2 regions of the Luedemannella helvata genome follow, and region 1 is predicted to be linked to the other one. Evidence: riboswitches for the same ligand, from Rfam matches in the RefSeq annotation. Region 1 holds a riboswitch; the other holds the start of a gene.

The links. A riboswitch is a leader RNA that binds a small molecule or an ion and turns the genes downstream of it on or off. The one in region 1 is predicted to bind cobalamin.
Region 2: it holds a riboswitch for cobalamin, as region 1 does, so the genes downstream of both, ABD191_RS03880 (ribonucleoside-diphosphate reductase subunit alpha) here and ABD191_RS02115 (ABC transporter substrate-binding protein) in region 1, are expected to answer to the same signal.

What each region holds. Positions count from the first base shown of each region.
Region 1 covers NZ_BAAALS010000001.1:451,976-455,376, forward strand. The annotation lists gene ABD191_RS02110 (FecCD family ABC transporter permease) at 1-998, opposite strand, end outside; gene ABD191_RS02115 (ABC transporter substrate-binding protein) at 1,001-1,936, opposite strand; adenosylcobalamin (AdoCbl) riboswitch at 2,006-2,144, opposite strand; gene ABD191_RS02120 (metallophosphoesterase family protein) at 2,217-3,401, shown strand, end outside.
Region 2 covers NZ_BAAALS010000003.1:53,259-56,659, forward strand. The annotation lists gene ABD191_RS03880 (ribonucleoside-diphosphate reductase subunit alpha) at 1-1,152, opposite strand, end outside; cobalamin riboswitch at 1,281-1,493, opposite strand; gene ABD191_RS03885 (YqjF family protein) at 1,655-2,359, opposite strand; gene ABD191_RS03890 (proline dehydrogenase family protein) at 2,455-3,390, opposite strand.

The DNA of each region.
Region 1 (3,401 bases):
AGGCACAGGAACGCGGCCCCGAACAACAGCGACAGGGGCAGGATCACCCGGTACCCGCTGCCCGCCAGCAGGCGCACCGTGTGCGGCACGATGATCCCGACGAAGCCGATCAGCCCCGAGACAGACACGGCCGCGGCGGCGCCCAACGACGCCACAATGATCAAAAGATAGCGGGTACGCGCGGGATGCGCGCCCAGCGCGGCGGCCTCCTCGTCGCCCACCGACATGACGTCCAGCTGGCGCGCCAGGGGCAGGATGACGATCGCGGCCACGACGACGTAGGGCAGCAGGAGCAGCACGTCGTGCCAGCCCGTCGTGGCCAGCCGGCCCATGATCCAGGAGTACACCTCGCGGATCGTGTCGACGTACTTCTGCTGGATGAACGTCTGGCCGGCGGTCAGGAAGCTGGCCACAGCCACCCCGGCGAGGATCAGCGTGGTGGGCGTGCGGGCCCGGCCGCCGGCCGCGCCGAGCCCGTAGGTCAGCCCGACGGCGACGAGCGCGCCGACGAACGCCGCGAGCGGGACGAGCGCCGGGGTGCCGGCCCCGCCGATCGCCGGCAGGTCGCCGAACGCGTTGCGGCCGGCGATCGCGGCCGTCGCGCCCAGCCCGGCCCCGGCCGCGACGCCCAGCAGGTACGGGTCGGCGAGCGGGTTACGGAAGATCCCCTGATACGTGCCGCCCGCGATCGCCAGCATGGCGCCGACGAGCAGGCCCAGGCAGACGCGGGGCAGGCGCAGCTCCGTGACGATGGCCGCCTCGCGCTCCGTCAGGCCGCTGCGCACCGCGACACCCGGCAGCTGGTCGAGCAGCTCCAGGAACACCGCCCACGGGTTGAGCCGCACGGGCCCGAACGCCAGGCCGGCGACCGCGGCGAGGATCACGGCCACCACGCCCGCGGCCAGCCACCCCCACGGCAGCCGGGAGGGCCTGGGTGCCGCGCCCGCCGGGCGCGCGGTGGGCGCGTCCGGCGGGTCGGCGGCGGTGCGGTCGGTCACGATCAGCTGGCCGGGACCTTCGCGACCGCGTCGGCGGCCGTCTGGAGCAGGTCGACGACGCGGGGGCCCCAGCGGGAGGCGATGTCGTCATCCAGGGCGACGACCTGGTTCTTGGCCACGGCCGTGATGCCGGCCCAGCCGGCCCGCTTGGCGACCGCCTCAGCCGACTGGCCGCAGCACTTCGCGTCGGCCAGGAAGATCAGGTCCGGGTTCGCCTTGATGATCGCCTCGGCGGACAGCTGCGGGTACCCGGAGTTCTTCGTGTCGGCCGCGTCCGCGATGTTCGTGAGCCCCAGCTGCGCGAACAGGGAGCCGACGAACGTCTTCGACGTGACCGAGTAGAACGTCGGGTCCAGCTCGTAGTAGTACGTGAGCGGGGTCGCGCGCTGGGGCACCGACGCGATGATCTTCGCGATCTGGTCCTTCATGCGCTGCACCTCGGCGGCCGCCTCGGCCGGGTGGCCGGTGAGCGCGCCCAGCTCGGTGAGCTGCTTGTACGTGTCGTCGAGCGTGGTGGCGGCCGACGCCACGTACACCGGGATCTTCAGCGCGCCGAGCTGGCTGACGATGTTGTTCGCGTCGGTCGTCAGGACGACGAGGTCGGGGTTCTTGGCGGCGATCGCCTCGGCGTTCGGCTGGTAGCCGGACAGGTCTGTCTTCGGCGCGTCCGCCGGGTAGTTCGACTGGTCGTCGACCGCGGTCACCTGCGTGCCCGCGTCGATCGCGAAGAGCATCTCCGTCGTCGTGGGCGACAGCGAAACGATCTTCTGTGGTTGCGCGTCGAGGGTGACCCCACCGACCGTGACGGGGTAGGAAACCGCCGCGCCCGTGGGCGTACCCGAGGGGGTTTGGGGTTCATCGGCGCAGGCCGCGGCGCCGGACGCGAGCGCGAGCACCGCGAACGTCGCGGCGATCCTGCGTAGCGGAGTGGGTCTCATTCAGGTCCTCCAGTCGACGAGGGGTGGTGGCTTCGCCGACGGGGACCTGCGTGCGGGCGTCCCGGCCTGCGAGGCACTCTTCCTCGAGAGCGCTTGTTCGCGACGACCCCGCAGGCGACCTGGCTTCCCTCGGCGTTGAGGGTCACAGTTGCGGGACAGCGCCGGACTCGCACCGGCTTCGCTGTGGGGCTGTCGGGTACGACCGTAGCGGACCGCTTCCGGGGGGTCATCGGCGCGCCGGGTGGCTCCGGGTCGGTCGGCCGGCCACGATGGTCCGCAAATGACGATTAATCGCTTCTTTCCGACAGGGCGGCCGGGCGCGTTGCTCGTCGCCGGCGTGCTGCTGCTGACCATCAGCGCGGAGACCGGCGGGCGCTTCGTCGCGCCGAACGGATCCGTCGCCGGATCTGTCGCCGGAGCCGTGACGGCCGAAGGGCCCGCACCGGCCGCGGACGCCGGGCGGAGCGCGGACGGCCGCTCGGACTCGGGCGGCGGGCGTGGGCCGGGTGGTCGGGGCGGCGAGGTCGTGGCGCTCGGCGCGGCGGCGCACGGGGCGCGGGCGTGCGGCACGTCCAGCGGGGCGCGGCTGTGCGTCAGCGTGCCGGACGTCACGCTGCGCGGCACAGTGAGCGTCACCACCACGGTCGAGGGCTGGTCCAACCAGGTGCGCTTCTCCTGGGGACGCACGATCCGCGACGCGCAACCGCTGCTCACCGCGTTCGGCCGCCCGTGGGCGCTGACCTGGCCCACCGCCGCCTACCCGGACGGGCCGGGTTACCTGATGGCCCAGGCGTACTCGTCCGGGCAAGGGCTCGGGGCGCCGGTCGCGCTGCGGCTGACCATCGACAACGGCGGTACCCGGCCGGCGGTGGCCCGCGACTGGGCCGCCCGGTTCGCGCCCCGCGCCGACCCGCCGGCCGACCTGTGGCGCGCCGACGGACCGGTTATCGCGGCCGTCGGCGACGGCGGCGACGGTACGGCCGACAGCGCGGCGGTCGCCGCCCTCATCCGGCGCTCCCCGGCGAACGTCCTGCTCTACCTCGGCGACATCTACGAGAAGGGCACGGCGGCCGAGTGGCGTACCAACTTCGCCGACAACGGATGGGGTCCGCTCGTCGGCTTCACCCAGCCCGTCTACGGCAACCACGAGGCGCACAACCCGGACGCGTGGCGCGCCTTCTGGCGCGGCCGGCCGACCTGGTCGACGTTCACGTACGCCGGGGTGCGGTTCCTGCTGCTCGACAGCGAGTGCGCCAAGCGCGGCTGCCCGGCCCAGTACGCGTGGGCGCGACGGGTACTGGCCGCGAACCGGCACTCCTGCGTGGTCGCGGCCTGGCACCGGCCTGTCCTGTCGCCGGGGCCCGAGGCGCCCTGGATGGCGTCGTTGTGGCGGCTCGTCGCCGACCACGGCGGCGACCTGATCCTGAACGGGCATCAACATCACATGCAGGCGTTCCGGCCGCTC
Region 2 (3,401 bases), on a different contig from region 1:
CATCTTCCCGTACAGGTCGCGGGCCCTGACCGTCCTGACGGCCTTCTTCTCCGCCACCCGGTAGGCCTGCTCGAACTCCTCGCCCCACAGGTCGGGCAGCTCCGGCGCGTCCGACGGGTCCACCAGCGACCAGTCCTCGTCGGCCTCCACGCGGCGCATGAACTCGTCCGGGATCCAGTTGGCCAGGTTCAGGTTGTGGGTACGCCGGGCCTCCTCGCCGGTGTTGTCGCGCAGCTCCAGGAACTCCTCGATGTCCGGGTGCCACGGTTCGAGGTAGACGCAGGCCGCGCCCTTGCGCCGGCCGCCCTGGTTGACGGCGGCGACTCCCGCGTCGAGCGTCCTGAGGAACGGCACGATGCCGTTGGACCTGCCGTTCGTGCCGCGGATCAGGGCGCCCCGGCCGCGCACCCGCGACCAGGAGATGCCGATGCCGCCGGAGAACTTCGACAGCCTCGCCACCTGGTGGTAGCGCTCGTAGATCGAGTCCAGCTCGTCGCGCGGCGAGTCGACCAGGAAGCACGACGACATCTGCGTGTGCCGGGTGCCCGAGTTGAACAGGGTCGGCGAGCTGGGCAGGTAGGCCAGCGACGACATGAGGCGGTAGAACCCGATCGCCTCGGCCGGCGTCCGCGACAGGCCGCACGCCACGCGCAGCAGCCAGTACTGCGGGGTCTCCACGGTCTGCCGGGTCGTCGGATGGCGCAGCAGGTACCGGTCGGCGACCGTACGCACCCCGAAGTACTCGAACCGCAGGTCGCCGTCCGGGTCGACCGCGTCGTCGAGCTCGCGGGCGTTGCGGGCCACGAACGCGGCCGTCGCGTCGCCGATCAGCCCCTGGTCGTGGGCGTAACGGATCGACTGGCTGAAGCTGGCGATGCCCTGCCCGCGCACCTCCTTGTCGACGTACGCGGCCAGCAGCCGGGCGGCCAGCTTCGAGTACTGCGGCTCCTCGCCGATGAGTTCGGCCGCCGTCTGGATCGACAGCTTGTCCAGCTCGGCCGTTGTCGCGCCGTCGTACAGCCCGCTGATCGTCTTCGTGGCCACCCGCAGCGGGTCGACCTCGTCGAGGTCGGCGACCCACCGCTCCACCGCCTTGACGATCTTGTTGACGTCCACGGGTTCGGCGTCGCCGTTGCGCTTGTGTACCTGCATCGTCCCCCTCCTCGTGCCAGGGGTCGTCGGCGCGCAGGAGGACGCCGCCGGGGGCACCACGGCGGCACGCCGCGGGCCCGGCTGGTGGCGTCGGCCGTCCCGCGCGGCCTCCGACCGCCACGCACCGGACGGCGCGCGGCGCGCTGGCAGGTCTTCGGACTCGCGGGCACGACCTCACGGTCGCCTACTGGCCGTCGCTTCCCAGGCCGTTTAGGCCCAGTGCTTCGTGACGGCGGTCGTTCCCCCTCACCGCTGCGGGGCAGTCCCGGACTCGCACCGGGTTCCCTCTTGCCTCGACCGTCCGCACGCGGACGATCGAACCAGCTGCGACACCCACGATATATGGGTGCACCCGGCGAGAGTCAACACCACATGATGTGTCGGCGTGTCGCGGCCGCTCGGTTGGCGCGGTGGTCACGGCAAGGGCAGTCGCGTACCGAACTCCTCGCCGAATGCAATACGTAGGGCCACTCTGTGCGGCTGCCCACGGGTGAGGGCGAGATCAGGTAAGGACGGATGGGAGGCCGATGCGGACCTTGACCGGCTCCGCGACGTGCACGAGCGGGGCGCCGTTCGGGGCCGGCAGGCCGGCGGCAATGACGAGGTCTTCGTGCAGGTGGACGGCCGTGCCGGAGCGCAGTCGCCACGGCCGGTGCGTGACGTCGACCGCCACGCACCGGCCGAGGTGCGCGGAGTACAGGCGGTACCGGGCGGTGAGAAAGTCGTCGAGCGGCCCGGCCTCGATCGGAGACCCGGGCCGCAGGACCAGGTCGTACCCGGCCCTGCCGCCGCGGCGCAGTCCCCGGTAGCGCACCGTCCCGGCGTCGGCGTGGATGCTCATGGTCGACCAGTGGTAGGGCAGGCCCAGGCTGGCGCGCGCCCCGAGCACCGCCGGCAGCCGCGCGGCATCCACGGACAGAAAGAAGATCCCCGCCCGCCCGTCGGGCCCGGTCACGTACGTGCGCAGGTTCGTCTCGGGAAACCGCGACAGCCAGGGCACCGGGGGCACGCCCGGCGGGCGTACGCCGTCCATGAGCAGGGGGATGATGCCCACCCACGCGGTCGCGTCGAACGACTGCACCGTCAGGCCCGGCGGCAGCAGCGGCTGCACTGCACTCACCGGGTACGGCCAGTGCAGGAACGACACGCGCCGCCACCGCTGGATCATCACGGCGGTGCCGAGATCGGGCGGCGTCCGGGCGGTCATGGCCGCGTCCCTACCCGCGGCGACGGCCGCTAACCGTCATTGGTACGCCTTGGCCTGCATTCCGTACAGCTCGGCGTAGCGGCCGTCGGCGCGCATCAGCTCGTCGTGGCTGCCGCGAGGGCGCGCAGCAGGAACAGCAGGTTCGCGGGCCGCTCGGCGAGGCGGCGCATCAGGTAGCCGTACCACTGGGGGCCGAAGGGCAGGTAGACGCGCATGCCGTAGCCGGCGGCGGCGAGCCGGCGTTGCTCGTCCCCGCGCACGCCGAGCAGCATCTGGAACTCGAAGCCGTCCTGGCCACGGCCGTGCCGGTCGGCCAGGTGCGCCGCGATCGCCACGAGGCGCGGGTCGTGGGTGGCGACCATGGGGTACCCGGTGCCGCGGAACAGCTCACGCAGGCACCGTACGTAGGCCAGGTCCACATCGGACCGCCGTTGGAGGGCGACGGACGACGGCTCGCGGTAGGCGCCCTTGACCAGGCGGACCCGGGCACCGGCGCGGGCGAGGTCCGCGCAGTCCGCCGGGGTGCGGCGCAGCGCCGCCTGGAGGACGACGCCCACGCTCGGGAAGTCGCGGCGCAGGGCGTCCGCGATCGCGAGGGTGGAGTCCGTGGTGGTGTGGTCCTCCATGTCGAGGGTGACCAGCACGCCGGCCTTGTCGGCGGCGGCACAGACGACCTGGGCGTGGTCAAGGGCGCGGGCGTGCCCGTCGCCGGCCAGCTGACCCAGGGCCGACAGCTTGATGGACAGCTCGTACGCCGGGCCGGTGAGCCCGCTGTCGGCCAGCCGCTGGGCGAGCGCGACAAAGCCGTCGCGGGTGGTGGCCGCCCGCGCGGGATCCTCCACGTACTCCCCGAGTGAGTTGAACGTCGCCCGCAGGCCCTGCGCGACGAGGCCGGCGGCGACGTGCACGGCCTGCTCGTCGGTCTCGCCGGCGACGAACCGGGTCACCAGCGACCGGGTCGGCGGCAGCGTCTCCACGACGCCCCGGACCCGTTCGTCGCGCGACGCGAACAGCAGCGTACGACGCAGCACAGCACCGTCCC